2 regions of the Mycobacterium sp. NGS59 genome follow, and region 2 is predicted to be linked to the other one. Evidence: predicted binding sites of a transcription regulator. Region 2 holds the regulator's gene; the other holds the start of a gene.
What was found. Region 2 encodes LexA, which represses DNA repair genes until DNA is damaged. Its sites were predicted from a motif close to CGAACANNTGTTCG; they were not measured.
Positions count from the first base shown of each region.

Region 1 (5,935 bases), on a different contig from region 2:
GAGTTCGCACGTGTGGCGCCAGGACCACAACGGCGCGTCTCATCAGGACCCGGGGTTCATCGACCTGGTTGCCAACAAGCGCGCCGAACTGACCCGGGTATACCTTCCGCCCGACGCCAACACGTTGCTGTCGGTGGCCGACCACTGCCTGCGCAGCCGCAACTACATCAACGTGATCGTTTCGGGTAAGCAACCGGCCCTATCCTATCTCGACGTGGACGAGGCGATCGCGCACTGCACCCGCGGGCTGGGGATCTGGCAATGGGCCAGCACCGCCACCGGTGAACCCGACGTGGTGCTGGGCTGTGCGGGTGACATACCCACGCAGGAGACGCTGGCCGCGGCCGACATCCTGCGCCGTGAGCTGCCCGACCTCGCCGTTCGCGTCGTCAACGTGGTGGACCTGATGCGCCTGCAACCGGACTCCGAACACCCGCATGGGTTGCCTGACCGCGAATACAACTCGTTGTTCACTGAGGACAAGCCGGTCATCTTCGCTTACCACGGTTATCCCTGGCTGATCCACCGGCTCACCTACCGTCGGGCAGGCCACAGGAATCTGCATGTGCGCGGATTCAAGGAGCGCGGGACCACCACCACCCCGTTCGACATGGTGATGCTCAACGACCTGGACCGGTTCCATCTGGTGATGGACGTCGTCGACCGGGTCGAGGGGCTGGGTAGCCGTGCCGCGGTGCTGCGGCAGCGGATGGCCGATGCGCGCATCGGGGCTCGCCTGTACACCCGAGAGCACGGTGAGGACGACCCGGAGATCAGCGGCTGGACCTGGTCGTCGGGCGAGCAGAGCGAGTGATTTGACCCGAGCTCAGAAGGGCGGCGGGTCGTCGTCGGGCGGCGCGGGGCCGGCTCGGTCGCTGTAAGCGGGTTGGCGGGCTCGACGGTTGGCGCGTCGTTCGGCGGTGACGCGGTGAGCGCGGTTTTGGGCGCGGGTGCGGCGGCGTTTGGGCATCATCGCGCCGCGTTCGGCGCAATGGTCTTGCGGCCCAATGGCTTCGAGGGACGGCATGCCGCCGACGGCGGTGCACAGGCTGGGGAACAGCAGGGCGCTGCCGGGGGTGGTGACGTGGGTATCGCCGGCGGGGGAGGTCAGGATCAGGGTGCCGTCGGGCAGTTGCTTTTCGGTCCAGCCCCAGAAGGTTTTGACCAAATGGTGGGTACGGCAGTAGCACTTGGTGTTGGCCGCGTGGGTGGGCCCGCCTTGAGACCACGGGATCGTGTGATCCAGGTCACACTGGGTGGCGGGTACGTCGCAGCCCGGCCAGCGGCAGGTCAGGTCGCGGCAGCGCACGAAGTCGGCCAACGCTTTCGACGGGCGGTAGTGCGGTTCGGGGGCGCAGTACCCGGGGTGGATCAGTGGCACCTGTTTGGCTGACGTCGCCAACTCGGCCAGGAGTTCGGGGGTGATGAGCGCGTCGGCGTCGATCATCGCGGCGGCCCCGCTGGCCGTGCCGTTGAGGCTGTCCTGGGTGGCGATGACGTGGATGATCACCGGCGATGTTGGTGGGCGCGTGCCGGCGCTGCAGTCGGTGCGCCCGCACAGGCAGGCCATCCGGGTGGCGCGGGCGCTCAAGGCCTCGATGGCGTCGGCGCGGCGCTGTTCGGGGGTGCGCGGGTCCTCGACGCAGACCGTGGCCGCCAGCGCGCTCAACGCGGCGTCTAGAGCGCGGGCATCGGTGGGGCGCAGCTCACCTTCCACGCGGCAGGTCCCGTCGTATTCCTTCTCGATGTCCAGATGGCGGTCGCGCTGGCGTTTGGCGCGGCGCCGCACCGCGTCCAGGTCGACCGCGGCAACGATCGCGTCGACCTTCTTGGCCAGCCGCGACGGGGTCAGCGACGGCCACCGGGTGACGTTGACCGCGATGCGGCGATCAACCGCCGCCAGCGCCTCGGGGTCGAGGATCAGCGAGGTGCGCGAGGCGATCAGGGCGAACGCGACCACATCGATGTCCCCGGCACAAAACACCGCGGCGGTCTTGGGTAGCCGTTCGCGCATGTCACGCGCCAGGGTTAGTTTGTCCTGCGCGCAGCGCTGGCTGATCTTGAGGCCCGCCGCCACCTCTGCAGCGACCCCCGCCATCGTGTCGATCGCCCAGTCCTCGGTCTCACCGTGGCGACGCAACCGGTAGGCGAACAACTCACCGATCGCCATCAACTGCGCAGCAGCACCCCGGTTTTCCATCTGCCCCGCCGCCCGCGCCGCTGCGACCCAATCCTGGGACTCCTCGGTGGGGGTCTTCAATGCCTGATGCCACTGCCTGCTCATGTCGTCGATCCAGGCGTGGAAAACCCCCGGATTGTCCTGCCACCGGGGCGGGTTCTCACACGATTGATCGAACATATGTTCGATGATACCACATATGCAGACCCGCCACCTCAACCCGGCCGGGTTACCCTGTGCGGGTGCCAAAAGTGGTGTCAGTCAACGTGGCTCAGCCCAAGACGAATCCCGATCCACGCGCGATGTCGAAGGTGACCGGCATCGACAAAGTGCCCACCTCCGAGCCGGTTGCGGTCCGTGCACCCGGGCCGATGCGCGGCGGGCTCGGCAGCGGCCTGGTCGGCGACACGATCGGCAATCCCAAGTACCACGGCGGCGATGACCAAGCCGTCTACGCCTACGCCCGCGAGGACCTCGACGAGTGGGAACAGCGACTCGAGCGCACCCTGACCGAGGGGATGTTCGGGGAAAACCTGACCACGTCGGGCATCGACGTCACGGGCGCGCTGATCGGCGAACGGTGGCGGGTCGGCACCGACGGCCTGCTGCTCGAAGTCTCCGCGCCGCGGACACCGTGCCGCACCTTCTCCGCGTTCCTGAACCTCAACCACTGGATCAAGACCTTCACCAAAGCCGGCCAACCCGGCGCCTACCTGCGGGTGATCACACCTGGAACCGTCCGGGCCGGGGACGAGGTCACCATCGAATCCCGGCCCGATCACGATGTGACGATCGGACTGGTGTTCCGCGCAAAAATGACTGAGCCGCAACTACTTTCAAAACTGACCGACGTGGAGGCGCTGTCGGCGGAGCTGAAGACCTACGTGCGTCGCAGGCTGGCGGCGCGACAAAGCTAGCCTGCCGTTCAGCGCTGCGCCGGTAGAATCGTCATGATGCTCGACCAATCCGCTCAACCAACGGTGTCCAGCGCTGCGCTCGATGCGCCGCTGGACCGGTTGCGTCTTCATGTCGACATCGTCGTCGTCGTCGCCGTTCTGGTGCTGACCAACCTGGTCGCGCACTTCACCACTGCGTGGGCCAGCATTGCGACCGTGCCGGCAGCCGCCGTCGGGCTGGTGCTATTGGTGCGGTGGCGCGGGCTGGACTGGACCGAACTCGGCCTCGGGCGTGAGCACTGGAAGTCCGGCATGGGCTACGCACTGGCCGCCGTGGCGTTGGTGGTGTCGGTCATCGGGGTCGGGGTGCTCCTGCCGATGACCCGTCCGATGTTCCTGAACAACCACTACGCGACCATCTCGGGCGCGCTGATCGCATCAATGGTCATCATCCCGCTGCAAACCGTCATCCCGGAGGAACTCGTCTTCCGCGGCGTGCTGCACGGCGCGCTGCAGCGGGCGTGGGGTTTCCGGGGCGTTGCGCTGGCCGGATCACTGCTGTTCGGATTTTGGCACATCGCCACGTCGTTGGGCCTGACCAGCAACAACGTCGGCTTCACCCACCTGTTCGGCGGCGGCGTCTTCGGCATGATGGCCGGGGTCACGATGGCGGTCATCGCGACGGGCGCGGCCGGGTTCGTGTTCAGCTGGTTGCGTCGGCGCAGCGGCAGCTTGATCGCGCCGATCGCGCTGCACTGGGCACTGAACGGGGTGGGCGCCCTGGCCGCCGCCCTGGTCTGGCACCTGTCGACCTGAGTCAGACCAGCAGCACTGCGGCGCCGGCGATCCGCCCGGAGCTGAGGTCGGCCAGCGCGCGATCGGCCTGTCCGAGGGCATATTCCGGCGTGGTGACCTCGATGCGATGCCTGGCCGCGAAATCGAGGAACGCGCGGGCGTCGGCGCGGGTGTTGGACGTCACCGACCGGATCTGCCGCTCTTGGAAGAGATGCCGCTGATAGTTCAGTGTCGGGATGTCGCTGAGATGGATGCCTGCCACCGATAGTGTGCCGCCACGGTCGAGGGCCTCGAGGGCGGGCAACACCAGGTCGCCGACGGGAGCGAACAGAATCGCCGCGTCCAGCGGCACCGGGGGCGGCTCGTCGGCCGCTTGAGCCGAGGCGGCACCCAGGGCCAGCGCCAGCTCGCGCGCCGCGGCACCGCGAGTCATGACATGGACCTCCGCGCCCTGCGCCAGCGCCACCTGTGCGGTGATGTGGGCGCTGCCCCCGAACCCGTACAACCCCAGTCGTCCGCCGGGCGGCAGGTCGGCGCGCAACAGCGACCGGTATCCGATGATCCCGGCGCACAACAACGGCGCCAACTCGGTGTCGGCGTACCCACTGGGCAGGTGATGCGCGAAAGCGGCAGGTACGGTGGCGAATTCGGCGTAACCGCCATCGGCGTCCCAGCCGGTGTAGCGCGATAACGGGCACAGGTTCTCCTCGCCCCGACGGCAGTACTTGCACTGCCCGCAGGTATGACGCAGCCACGCGATGCCGACCCGGTCCCCCACCGCGAAATCAGCGCTACCGACCGCCGATCCCACCTCGACGACCTCGCCGACGACCTCGTGGCCGGGGATCACCCGCTCACAGTGCACGGGCAGATCACCCTCGCTGACATGCAGGTCGGTACGGCACACTCCGCAGGCCAGCACCGCGACCAGCAGGTCTGCCGATCCGGGCCGCGGGATCTCGGTGGTGACGCGTTCGAGTGGCTTGGTGTCCATCGGTCCGGGCCGACGCACCTGCCACGCGGTCATGGAGGTCGGCTGTGACGCCATCAGGTCATCATGCCGCGCGACTACCGCCGCAGGCGGCTACGTGCTGCGTACCTTTCCGACGATCCAGAGCAGAATCACCGAGCCCAGGATCGCGGTGAAGAAGGTGAACCACCAGCCCCCCGACGCGGTGTCGAAGGCGAAGCTGAGCAGGAAGCCGCCGAGGAGTGCCCCGGCCACGCCGATGACGATGTTCATCAGAATGCCGGAACCGGCGCCTTTGACGATCTTGCCGGCGATCCATCCGGCCAGAGCACCGATGATGATGTAGCCGATAAGGCCCACGCTGGTCAGAGTTGTTGAGCGAGCGAGAATTTCGGTCGCTGCGACGACGTCCATGAGGGGTCTCCTTGCAATCACTGACACGCCCAGCCCAAGTGCCGGACCGTGAGGTCGGGTATACCCGTTCTACGTGACTAATTCGACCTAAGCCGGTTGGCTGCGCGGCTGTGTCACAGCCGGCGTTCCTGCGGCGGGAGCCTGAGCGGGTGCTGGCGCCGGCGCACCCGGTTCGGGTGCGGGGGCAGCGGGTGCGGGTGCCGGGGCACCCGGAACAGGTGCCGGAGCGCCTGGAGCAGGTGCCGGGGCACCTGGAACAGCGCCTTCGGGAGCCGGCGCCGCGGGAGCTGTCCAGGGCCGGATGGACTCGGCCAGGATCTTCGCGGCGTTCTTGTCGATCGGGTTGTTCGACGTGCCCAGCCATACCACGAACCAGCGCTGCGGAGGTCCGGCCGTGGGGGTGGCCCCTGCCGGAGTTCCGACCACCCCGGTCCAGATCTGTCCGACCGGCTTGCTGGCGTCGCTGAACTTGACTTCGTAGTAGGACGCGCTGCCCGAGATCCCGTTCGCGTTGAGCGGCACCGACTCCTGGTTCAGCCGGGTGCCCGGATACGGCATGAAGAACTCACCCATGTCCGAACCCAGCCGGACGGCGGCCTTGGGGTTGGTGGCTTCAGCGCTCGCGTAGAGCTTCTGGTCCAGCCGGCCCAGCACGATCCGGGTGTCGTTGGCGATCGGCGG
Region 1 is NZ_JCALCN010000005.1:110,688-116,622, reverse strand. It holds gene AC5Y46_RS08355 (phosphoketolase family protein) at 1-814, shown strand, start outside; gene AC5Y46_RS08350 (HNH endonuclease signature motif containing protein) at 827-2,284, opposite strand; gene AC5Y46_RS08345 (MOSC domain-containing protein) at 2,431-3,096, shown strand; gene AC5Y46_RS08340 (CPBP family intramembrane glutamic endopeptidase) at 3,133-3,891, shown strand; gene AC5Y46_RS08335 (zinc-binding alcohol dehydrogenase family protein) at 3,893-4,918, opposite strand; gene AC5Y46_RS08330 (GlsB/YeaQ/YmgE family stress response membrane protein) at 4,955-5,254, opposite strand; gene AC5Y46_RS08325 (alanine and proline-rich secreted protein Apa) at 5,342-5,935, opposite strand, start outside.
Region 1: a site for LexA is predicted at 2,353-2,366, ahead of AC5Y46_RS08350 (HNH endonuclease signature motif containing protein). Genes of this name have one in related genera too.

Region 2 (11,545 bases):
TGACGTTCAAGACCGACCACTTCACCAAGTACGACGATCCCGAACTGAACCTGTATGCGTTGCGCGACAGCGTCGGAACGCCGTTCCTGCTGTTGGCCGGGTTGGAACCGGACCTGAAGTGGGAACGTTTCATCAACGCGGTACGCCTGCTGGCCGAGCGACTCGGGGTGCGGCAGACGATCGGCCTGGGCACCGTCCCGATGGCCGTTCCGCACACCCGGCCCGTCACGATGACGGCGCACTCCAACAACGCCGAATTGATCGCCGACTTCACGCCGTGGATCTCCGAGATCCAGGTACCGGGCAGCGCGTCGAACCTGCTGGAGTACCGGATGGCGCAACACGGTCACGAGGTGGTCGGATTCACGGTCCACGTCCCGCACTACCTGACCCAGACCGATTACCCCGCCGCGGCGCAGGCCCTGCTGGAGCAGGTGGCCAAGACCGGATCGCTGGACCTGCCGGTGACGGCGCTGACCGAAGCGGCCGCGGAGATCCGGACCAAGATCGACGAACAGGTTCAGGCGAGCGCGGAGGTCGCTCAAGTGGTGAGCGCGCTTGAGCGCCAGTACGATGCGTTCATCGACGCTCAGGAAAACAGATCCCTGCTCGCCCGTGACGAGGATCTGCCCAGCGGAGACGAGCTCGGTGCGGAGTTCGAGCGCTTCCTGGCCCAGCAGGCCGAGAAAAAGCATGACGATCACGACCCTGGTTAGCCCCGGACGCCTTTGCAAGGCTCGATGACAAGGTTGGCGACATGACCGTGCGGACGCGCAATCTTCGCCCGGTGCGGGAAGTGACATCCCCGTCGCTGCAGTACCGCACCATCCACGGCTATAAGCGGGCGTTCCGCATCGCCGGGTCCGGTCCGGCGATCCTGCTGATCCACGGCATCGGTGACAACTCCACGACCTGGACCGGTGTCCACGCCAAGCTCGCCCAGCGGTTCACGGTCATCGCGCCGGATCTGTTGGGGCACGGCAAGTCTGACAAGCCGCGTGCCGACTACTCGGCGGCGGCGTACGCCAACGGCATGCGTGACCTGCTCAGCGTGCTGGACGTCGAGCGGGTCACCATCATCGGTCATTCCCTCGGTGGCGGGGTGGCGATGCAGTTCGCCTATCAGTTCCCCCACCTGGTCGAGCGACTGGTCCTGGTCGGCGCCGGCGGCGTCACCAAGGACGTCAACATCGCGCTGCGGTTCGCCTCGTTGCCGATGGGTGCCGAAGCGCTGGCGTTATTGCGGCTGCCCTTGGTGCTGCCCGCGGTCCAGTTGCTGGGCCGGGTGGCCGGTTTGGCCATCGGTTCGACGGCCATCGGCCGGGATCTGCCCAACATGCTGCGGATCCTGGACGACTTGCCGGAACCAACAGCCTCGTCGGCGTTCACCCGCACCCTGCGTGCGGTCGTGGACTGGCGCGGTCAGATCGTCACCATGCTGGACCGATGTTATTTGACCCAGGCCGTCCCGGTGCTGATCATCTGGGGCCGCAGAGATTCGGTCATCCCCGTGCGGCACGCCTACCTGGCGCACGCCGCCATGCCGGGCTCCCAACTCGAAATCTTCGAGGACGCAGCCCATTTCCCGTTTCACGACGACCCGGCTCGGTTCCTCGATCTCGTGCAGAGCTTCATCGACACCACCGCACCCCCCGACCACGACCAGGCCGCGCTGCGCGAACTACTCCGCAGCGGTGGCGGCGAAGCGACGGTCTCCGGGCCCGCCGACACCCGGCTGGCCGTGCTAAACGCCATAGGGGCCGACGAACGCAGCGCCACCTGAATCACGGCCGTCGACGTTGAGGTCTCAGGACTGTCGGCGCAACGTCGCGGACAGGTGGTGCTGGAGGCGTTGGCCGACAGCGGCCATGCGCAGCGAGTAGGACAGCTCGTTGCCGTCGACCCGGACCGACCGGGCCAGTGCCGACACTTCTTTGGCAGTCGGGGTCATTCCGACATCGGTTGTGGCCAAGTCGATTTCGACGACGCCGTCGCGCACCGAGTAGCTGCCGCCTTCGATCTCGGTGATGCCGCTGGGATGGGCAACCACCAGTTCCAGGTGGCCCTGTCGCGGCACTCGAAGATAGCCCGTCTCGGCGTGCAGCGGTTTGCCGTCGGCGACGGCTTTCGTTTTCTGTCCATAGCTCAGGAAAGGCTTGCCCACGTGGGAGAAGACGACCTCTTCGAAGTATTCGAACGACTCGATGGTCGGGTACTCCCCCGCCCCACGCCCCGCCCAGGTACCCAGCAGCGGCGCCAGCGCAGCGACGTCGGGATGAAGTTGGGCGGCCATCGGTCGGAAGACGCCGTTCAGCCCGGGGCCGATACGTTGCGGTGCGCGCGCAGCGCCTCGATCTCGCGTTCGAAATCGTCGGCTGAGGAAAAGGACCGGTACACCGAGGCGAAGCGCAGGTAGGCGACTTCGTCGAGTTCGCGCAACGGACCCAGGATGGCCAGCCCGACCTCATGGCTGGGGACCTCCGGCCCGGCGGCCCGCACCGCGTCTTCCACCTGTTGGGCGAGCAGGTTCAGCGCGTCGTCGTCGACCTGGCGCCCCTGGCAGGCGCGGCGCACACCACTGATCACTTTCTCCCGGCTGAACGGCTCGGTGACGCCGCTGCGCTTGACCACTGCGAGCACCGCGGTCTCGACGGTGGTGAAGCGGCGTCCGCATTCCGGACACGACCGGCGACGGCGAATTGCCTGGCCTTCATCGGTTTCCCGGGAGTCAATGACCCGGGAATCGGGATGCCGGCAGAAAGGGCAGTGCAATGGCCGCTCCTTTGCCACGCCGTGACGTCCGGATAACAGAACACCCCGAGAGTACCCGCGCGACCTGCCGAGCCCGGGTTGCGGCCGGTCAGCCGACCGGTGCGATCAGGGTCTGGCCTGCGGTCACCGCGCTGGAGTCCAGCGCGTTGAGGTCACGGATGCGTTCGACGACGTCGCGCACGGGTGCGCCCGGCGCCACGCGGACCGCGAGATCCTGCAGAGACTCGCCCGGCTCGACCCGCACCACCGCCAGCGCGGCGGGCACCTGCGGCGCCGCCTCGACCGATTCGCCGTGGACCATGCTGCCGAAGTTGGCCATCAGCCCTAACCAGAGGGTGATGACACCGGCGGCCAGGGCCAGCCCGATCGTGGTTGCCACACTGACCGGCCGTCTGCGGTGGACAACGGTCGACCTCGCGACACCGGTGCCGTAGTAGCGCATCGGCGCGCCCGCCGGGCGCGACGGGCCCGGCCTGTTCGACCGTGGCTGACCGGACCGATAGGAGGGAAACTCGCGAATCGGCCTGTTCAGAGGCCTGTTCAACGGGCTCTGCGCGTTGCTGGCGCGATGCGGACCCGCGTAGATGAGTGTCATGCCGTTTCCCTCCGGTCGACTACTTATCGCTCGTGTGTTCGACACTAGTCGCTCATGTGTTCGACAACCGAACATTTGAGCGAGCGTGTCGCACGAGCAAAACCGTAGACCTCACCACCGACAAGTTTTTTGTCGGTGCAACCAGCTGGTGACTTTCAGATACCCGGTACGCGCCGAAGTTACACACTTGTGATTCATTTTGTTTCCGCAGATCGGCGGCCCTCGACGGCGCGACGACACGCCGGTCGAACACATGTTTGATTCTTGGACGGAGTGGGGTTACATTCAGTGCCATGAGCGACAGCAACGACACCCCGGCCGATGCGACGCTGACTGACCGACAGCGAACAATCCTGGACGTCATCCGCGCGTCGGTGACCACCCGCGGATATCCGCCGAGCATCCGGGAGATCGGTGATGCCGTCGGTCTGACGTCGACGTCCTCGGTGGCACACCAACTGCGCACCCTGGAGCGCAAGGGCTACTTGCGGCGGGACCCGAACCGCCCGCGTGCTGTCGACGTGCGCAGCGCCGACGACACGGTGACGCCTCCGCTCACCGATGTAGCGGGTTCGGATGCGTTGCCGGAGCCGACTTTCGTCCCAGTGCTGGGACGCATCGCCGCCGGCGGGCCGATCCTGGCCGAGGAGGCCGTCGAGGACGTCTTCCCCCTACCCCGCGAGCTGGTCGGCGAAGGGACGCTGTTCCTGCTCAAGGTCGTCGGTGAGTCCATGGTCGAAGCCGCCATCTGCGATGGGGACTGGGTGGTGGTGCGCCAGCAGAACGTCGCCGACAACGGCGACATCGTCGCGGCGATGATCGACGGCGAGGCCACCGTCAAGACATTCAAGCGGGCCGGCGGTCAGGTGTGGCTGATGCCGCACAACCCGGCATTCGACCCGATTCCCGGCAACGACGCGATCGTGCTGGGCAAGGTGGTCACCGTCATCCGCAAGGTGTAGCCGCCGGCGTCAGTCGGCCCGGACGAAACCGTTGGCGCGCGCGGCGTCCTCGTTGGCGAACCAGATCTCGGCCAGTGTGTCGTGATAGAGCGCGCTGTTGGGCGTGTAATACAGACCGAACCGGGCGCTGGCCTTGATCGGATAGCCGTCCGGGGCCCGGTAGGGGTCGTCGTCGAGCGGCAGGTGGATCGTCGGACGCACCGCGGCGCTGCCGGCCGGTGCCGCCGCCGGCGCCTCGGCCTGCGGAGCCGCTCCGAACGGCGTGCCGGCTTCGGCGGCGTAGCCGGCCGGGTCCGCGGCCGCATGCCGTCCCGTTCTCGCCTCGGGCACCGGATCGGTGTCCGGTGGCGACGCCAGGTCGGGTGACTCGCCTTCCGCGTCGTCCCTGAGTTCGTCTTGCGGGTAGCGGGCCCCCGCATATTCGTCGAGGTATGGCTCGTCCGGCTCGATTTCCGGGATCTCCGGAACTTCCGGGATTTCCGGCTCTTCCCGGGAGTGCGGCACTTCGGGGACGTCCGCGTCCGGCACGTACGTCGGTGGCGCCGAGAGTTCGGGCACGTAGTCCTCCGGCCCTACCCGTTCCGGAACCCGCGGCTCCTCCTCGAAAGGTTCCCCGTAGCCCTCGTGCGACACCACCGGGATGGGCGTGGTGCCCACCGCGTCGGGGTCCTCGTCGTACTCCTCATACGAGGACGAGTCGTAGCTCTCGTCGGCATCGTGGGTGAATTCGTCGTCGTCGGCGTCCTGCTCGACCGGGAGGACCGCCGTCGCCCCACCCCGGGACCAGCTGACCCGGGCTCCCGAGCCGGCGTCGGGATGGTCCTCGACGTGCTGGTCGTGCTCGTCGGCCGGGGGGAACCGCTCAGAACCGTAATCGATGTCCTCGCGCGGCCAGCGCCCTTCCGCGCCGGGGTCATAGTCCACACCGGCGTTGCGGTCCGGGTCCGGGTCGAAGACGGGTGCATCGGGACCCGCGGCGCGGCGCCTGCGCAGACCCAACACCACCAACACGCACATCAGGACCAGCAACAGCACCGGCACGGCCGCGATCAGCCACCACCAGTGGAAGGTGAACTTCTTGCCCGCCGGGGGTGAGGCCGAATTGCTGGGCTGATTCTGTCCCGAAACCTGGAGTCCGGACAGCAGCGGCGCCAGATTCGCCGGATCGGTGCTGAAGGTGTTCTTGGCGCGGTTCCAGGAGATCTTGCCGCCGGTGAACTTCTGCGACACCACGTCACCGTCCACCGTCTGGTCAGCCACCGGCGCACCGAGTTTGCCGGTGGCGCCCTTGAGCTTGTCCCACGCGGCCTTCATGGCCCCGCGCACGACGAAGGCGCCGTGGTCGGGGGTCCAGAAGATCACCGGCTTGTCCGCCGCGGAGAACGTCGCGACGCGGCTGGCTGGAGTGATCCCGCCGTCTGCCTCGTTGGCGACGGGGAAGCCCAGATCGCTGCTGACCGGCCCGCCCAGCGCCTCATACTTCTGCAGGATCGGTCCCTCGACGGCGTTGGCGCCGGTCGCCGGGCTGAAGAAGATCTTGCCGCCGTTGAAGTCCTGAGCGACGCCGTCGCCGCCGATCGGGTACTGGTTGCCCTTCTTGGCGCCCAGCGGCCCGTTGGCGCCGCCGGCGGCACGCCAGGACATGTTGATGGCGGCGGTGGGGTCGATCGCCACCTGCAGCCCCTTGAGCTGCTCGGCCAGGCCCGGCGGATTGGTGCTGAACTCCTTGGTCTTGCGGTTCCAGGACACCTCACCACCGGTGAACTTCTGCGAAGTCACCTCGGCGTCATAGGTCTCGTCGCCGATCGGGGCGCCCAGCACCCCGCCCGAGCTGCCCAGCTTGTCCCAGGCGGCGTTGAGCGCGCCACGCACCACGAACGCGCCGTGGTCGGGCGTCCAGAAGATCACCGGGTTGTCGCTGGCTGCGAACGTGCTGACGCGGCTGTCCGGTCCGGCGAGGCCCGGAACTTCGTTGATGGACGGAAATCCCAGGTCGCTGCCCGCCGGTCCGCCCAAAGATTCGTACTTGTCCAGAATGGGGCCGAACATGAACTTGGCGCCGGTAGCCGGCGTGAAGTACATCTTGCCGCCGTCGAAGTCCAGCGCGAATCCGTCGCCCACGGGATAGACGTCGCCCTTCCGGGCGCCCAGCGTGGACGTGTCGCCGCCGGCCTTCTCCCACGCGGCCATCATGGCCGCCTCGGCGTCGCCGATCGGAGACGCCGACGCTGTCGGCGCCAGCAGCGTGACGGCCAACGCGCCAGCCGCCAAGCCCAGCAGCGCCCGCCCGACCAGCTTGCTCAAATGACCTCTCCGCCCGTTCACCAAGCCTCCCAGCTGATGCCCTGCCCACCCGGCGAGCCGGCGGATCCACCGCCGTGGGCCGTTCCCCAGCTACGAATCGCATCGCGGCCGGGCTCGCATAACTTTGCTCTAGCGAACGAGAAATGCGAAGTCAAATTGTAGATACTACGGAAACGGATATCGACCCGATGTCGAAATGATGCGGTGCTGCGTCCGTGTCGCGAGAAATCCCGGAGCCGGCTGAGGGTCCTGCGGATCGTCGCCGACGGTCCGGCAAATTCTCTACCGTAGCGGGACAAAGCCCAGCTCACGACGGCCCTGCACACCGGGCAACGGAATGCACCTCGTCCCCGTCAACGCACGCGCTACGCACGCACCGACGTTACGTCAGGACTCGATCCCGTCAACGTTGTGCATCGGGTCCGTACGCGATGTGTCCGGCGGACGAACAACGCGAGGCGGCCTCGGTCAGACGCCCAGGCTGCGGCCGATGATCTCCTTCATGATCTCGGTCGTCCCGCCGTAGATGGTCTGCACCCGAGCGTCCAGATAGGCACGCGCGACGTTGTATTCGCGCATGTAGCCGTATCCGCCGTGCAGCTGCAGGCAGCGGTCGATCAGGTGGACCTGCTTCTCGGTGGAGTACCACTTGGCCATCGCGGCCTGCTCGGCGGTCAACTTGCCTTCCAGGTGCAGCGCCAGGAACTGGTCGACCATGATGCGCACCACGGTGGCCTCGGTGGCCAGCTCGGCCAGCAGGAAGCGGCTGTTCTGGAAGCTGCCGATCGGTTTGCGGAATGCCTTGCGCTCCTTGGTGTACTGCAAGGTCTCTTCCAGCACGGTCTCCATCGCCGTGGCGGCCATGACGGCGATGTTGATCCGCTCCTGCGGCAGGTTCTGCATCAGGTAGATGAACCCCATGCCTTCTTCGCCGAGCAGGTTCTCCGCCGGCACCTTGACGTCGGTGAACGACAGCTCGGCGGTGTCCTGGGCGTCCAGGCCGATCTTGTCCAGGTGGCGGCCCCGCTCGAAGCCCTCCATGCCCCGTTCGACGACCAGCAAGCTGAACCCCTGAGCACCCTTGTCGGGGTCGGTCTGGGCCACCACGATCACCAGGTCGGAGTTGATCCCGTTGGTGATGAACGTCTTCGCGCCGTTCAGTACGTAGTGATCGCCTTCTTTGACCGCTCGGGTCTTGATGCCCTGCAGGTCGCTGCCCGTTCCCGGCTCGGTCATCGCGATCGCGGTGATCAGTTCGCCGCTGCAGAACTTGGGCAACCAGCGCTGCTTCTGCTCGTCGGTGGCCAGGTGCAACAGGTAGGGCGCGATGATGTCGTTGTGCAGGCCGAACCCGATGCCGCTGTAGCGGCCGCGGGTGGTTTCCTCGGTGACGATCGTGTTGTACCGGAAGTCGGGATTGCCCCCGCCGCCGTACTCCTCGGGCACCGCCATGCCGAGGAACCCTTGTTTGCCGGCCTCCAGCCACACCCCGCGGTCGACGATCTTGGCCTTCTCCCACTCCTCGTGGTAGGGCGCGACGTGACGATCCAGGAAGGTCCGGTAGGACTCCCGGAACAGATCGTGCTCGGGTTCGAACAGTGTGCGCTGGTATTTGACGGCACTACCCATGGATTACCTCCGGCGATGAAGTCTCTCCGCCCCAAGATATACCAACCGGGTGGTTGGTCGGCACGGGGACGCCGCTAGGCGCGCGGCGCGAACTCCTGCAGCGCGGCGGCCAGTGCGAACGGGACTCTGGCTTGGATCCGGGTGCCGTCCGCCTGGTGCTCGGCCTGCTGCACCCGTCCGTCGGAGTGCAGCCGGGCCACCAGATCACCGCGGTCGTAGGGGATCACCACGTCGATCGCGGTGTCGGTCGGCGCCGCGAGTTCGGCCATCCGCCGGCGCAGCGCGTCGATCCCCTCCCCGGTGCGAGCGGAGACGAAAACCGCGCCGGGCAGTTCGTGACGCAGCCTGGCCAGCATCAAATCGTCCGCCGCGTCGATCTTGTTCACCACCAGCAGTTCCGGCGCGGCATCGCCGTGATGATCCGCGATCACCTCCGAAACGACCTGCCGCACCGCGCTGATCTGCGCGAACGGGTTGACGTCGGAACCGTCGACCACGTGCACCAGCAGGTCGGCGTCCACCACCTCTTCCAACGTGGACCGGAACGCCTCCACCAGTTGGGTCGGCAGGTGCCGGACGAAGCCGACGGTGTCGGTGAGCACGAACGCCCGGCCGTCGTCCCATTCGGCGCGCCGGGTGGTGGGTTCCAGGGTGGCGAACAGCGCGTCCTGCACCAGGACGCCGGCTCCGGTCAGCGCGTTGAGCACGCTGGATTTCCCGGCGTTGGTGTAGCCGACGATGGCGATCGAGGGCATGTCGGCCTGCAACCGGCGACTGCGCTGAGTGTCGCGGACCTGCTTCATCGCCTTGATGTCACGACGCAGCTTGGCCATCCGCTCGCGGATGCGGCGCCGGTCGGTCTCGATCTTGGTCTCACCCGGACCGCGCAGGCCCACCCCGCCGCCGCTGCCGCCGGCGCGGCCACCGGCCTGGCGCGACATCGACTCACCCCAACCGCGCAGCCGCGGAAGCATGTACTCCATCTGCGCGAGCGCCACCTGCGCCTTGCCTTCCCGGCTGGTGGCGTGCTGGGCGAAGATGTCCAGAATCAGCGCGGTGCGGTCGATGACCTTGACCTTGACCGCCTTCTCCAACGCGGTCAACTGCGCCGGGGACAGCTCGCCGTCGCAGATCACCGTGTCGGCGCCGGTGGCCACCACCACTTCGCGCAGCTCCTGGGCCTTGCCCGAGCCGATGTAGGTGGACGGGTCGGGCCGGTCGCGGCGCTGGATGAGCCCTTCGAGCACCTCGGAGCCGGCGGTCTCGGCCAGGGCGGCCAGCTCGGCCATGCTGGCCTGGTTGTCGGACGCGCTGCCCTCGGTCCACACCCCGACCAGCACCACCCGTTCCAGCCGCAGCTGTCGGTACTCGACCTCGGAGACGTCGGTGAGTTCGGTCGACAGTCCGGCGACCCGGCGCAGCGCGGATCGATCCTCGAGGGCCAGCTCACCGACGCTGGGCAAGGATTCCGGTAGGCCCGTCTCGGGCGAATCTGGATAATTCATAAGCAATTTCGATGGTGGCACGTCGCGACGGCCGACGCACCCGAATATCAGGCTTGTGACGCCCACCAGCCGTCGTCGAGTTCCCCGCGCGCCACCAGTACCGAGGGCCCGCGCAGGAAACTGGTCGCGTCTGTGACGGTGACGAGGACGTCGCCGCCGGGCACCCGCACGGTGACTGTCCCGGTCTCGGCGTGCTCGGTGGCCAACGCCGCGACCGCGGCGGCCACCGTCCCGGTTCCGCAGGAGCGGGTCTCCCCCACCCCGCGTTCGTGCACCCGCATGCACACCACGCCCTGCGCGGGTGCGGTGAGAACCTCGACGTTGACGCCTTCGGGAAACTGCCGGCGGTCGAAGCTGACCGGCGCCGCGACGTCCAGCGCCGCCAGTTCCGCGGGGGTCAGCTGCGGGTCGACGCAGGCCAGGTGCGGGTTGCCCACGTCGACGGCCACGCCGGTGAATCGCCTGCCGCCCACCACCGCTTCGCCGCTGCCGAGCCGGTTGGCCTTGCCCATGTCGACGGTGACGTCGGCGTTGGACGCATCGACGCTGTGCATGGTGACCTGCCGCGGTCCGGCGAGTGACCCGACGACGAACTCGTTGCGCGACTCCAGCCCGCTGGCCCGCAGGTAGTGAGCGAAAACCCGCACACCGTTGCCGCACATCTGCGCGGTGGATCCGTCGGCGTTGCGGTAGTCCATGTACCAGTCGTCGGCGCGTACCCCGTCGGGCATCCGATCGAGCGCGCCGACGGTCAGCGCTGCTCCGGCTGTGGTGACCCGCAGGACTCCGTCGGCTCCCAAGCCCCGGCGCCGGTCGCATAACGCGGCGACCCGGGCAGCGGACAGGTCGGTCTCGGCCCGGACGTCGGGCAGCAGCACGAAGTCGTTCTGGGTGCCGTGGCCCTTGGCGAAGTGCACCCGATCAGGGTACGTGCCGCCATGCCCGCACCGCCTCGTCCACGGCGTCGGAGGCGGACCCGTCGATCCAGCGCACCCGATGATCGCGGCGGAACCAGGATCGCTGCCGTCGCACATACCGGCGGGTACCGACGAAGGTCTGTTGCTGCGCGTCTTCCAGCAACGCCGGCGTTGCGCCGGCATCCAGCGCCGCGATCACCTGCGCGTACCCCAGCGCGCGGCATGCGGTGACGCCCTCGCGCAGGCCGCGGGTGAGCAACCCGCGCACCTCCTCGACCAGGCCGTCGGCGAACATCGTTTCGGTGCGTCGCGCCAGCCGCTCGTCGAGAACCGTTGTCTCGCAGTCCAATCCGACGATCATCGTGTCCCAGCGCGGGGCTCCGATGCGCGGTGCCGACGCGGCGAACGGTTGGCCGGTGAGTTCGATGACCTCCAGTGCGCGCACCGTGCGGCGACCGTCGGTGGGCAGGATCGTCGCGGCCGCGGCGGGATCCCGGCGGGCCAGTTCGGCGTGCAACTCGCCGACACCGATTTCGGCGAGGCGGCGTTCCCACCGGGCCCGCACGGCGGGGTCGGTCGCCGGAAACGACCAGTCGTCCAGCAGCGACTGAAGGTAGAGCATCGACCCGCCGACCACGATCGGCACCGCTCCCCGGCCCAGGATCGCTTCGATGTCAGCCGCGGCGGCCTGCTGGTAGTTGGCCACGGTCGCGGTCTCGGTGACGTCCAGCACGTCGAGTTGGTGATGCGGGATGCCGCGGCGCTGCGCGGCGGGCAACTTGGCGGTCCCGATATCCATGCCGCGGTAGAGCTGCATCGCGTCGGCGTTCACTATCTCCGCCCGACTGCCGAGCCTCTCGG
Region 2 is NZ_JCALCN010000004.1:39,165-50,709, forward strand. It holds gene AC5Y46_RS06740 (proteasome assembly chaperone family protein) at 1-716, shown strand, start outside; gene AC5Y46_RS06745 (alpha/beta fold hydrolase) at 758-1,783, shown strand; gene AC5Y46_RS06750 (peroxynitrite isomerase) at 1,808-2,293, opposite strand; gene nrdR (transcriptional regulator NrdR) at 2,311-2,772, opposite strand; gene AC5Y46_RS06760 (LysM peptidoglycan-binding domain-containing protein) at 2,861-3,367, opposite strand; gene lexA (transcriptional repressor LexA) at 3,661-4,329, shown strand; gene AC5Y46_RS06770 (LGFP repeat-containing protein) at 4,339-6,654, opposite strand; gene AC5Y46_RS06775 (acyl-CoA dehydrogenase family protein) at 7,102-8,262, opposite strand; gene hflX (GTPase HflX) at 8,337-9,767, opposite strand; gene dapF (diaminopimelate epimerase) at 9,815-10,684, opposite strand; gene miaA (tRNA (adenosine(37)-N6)-dimethylallyltransferase MiaA) at 10,689-11,545, opposite strand, start outside.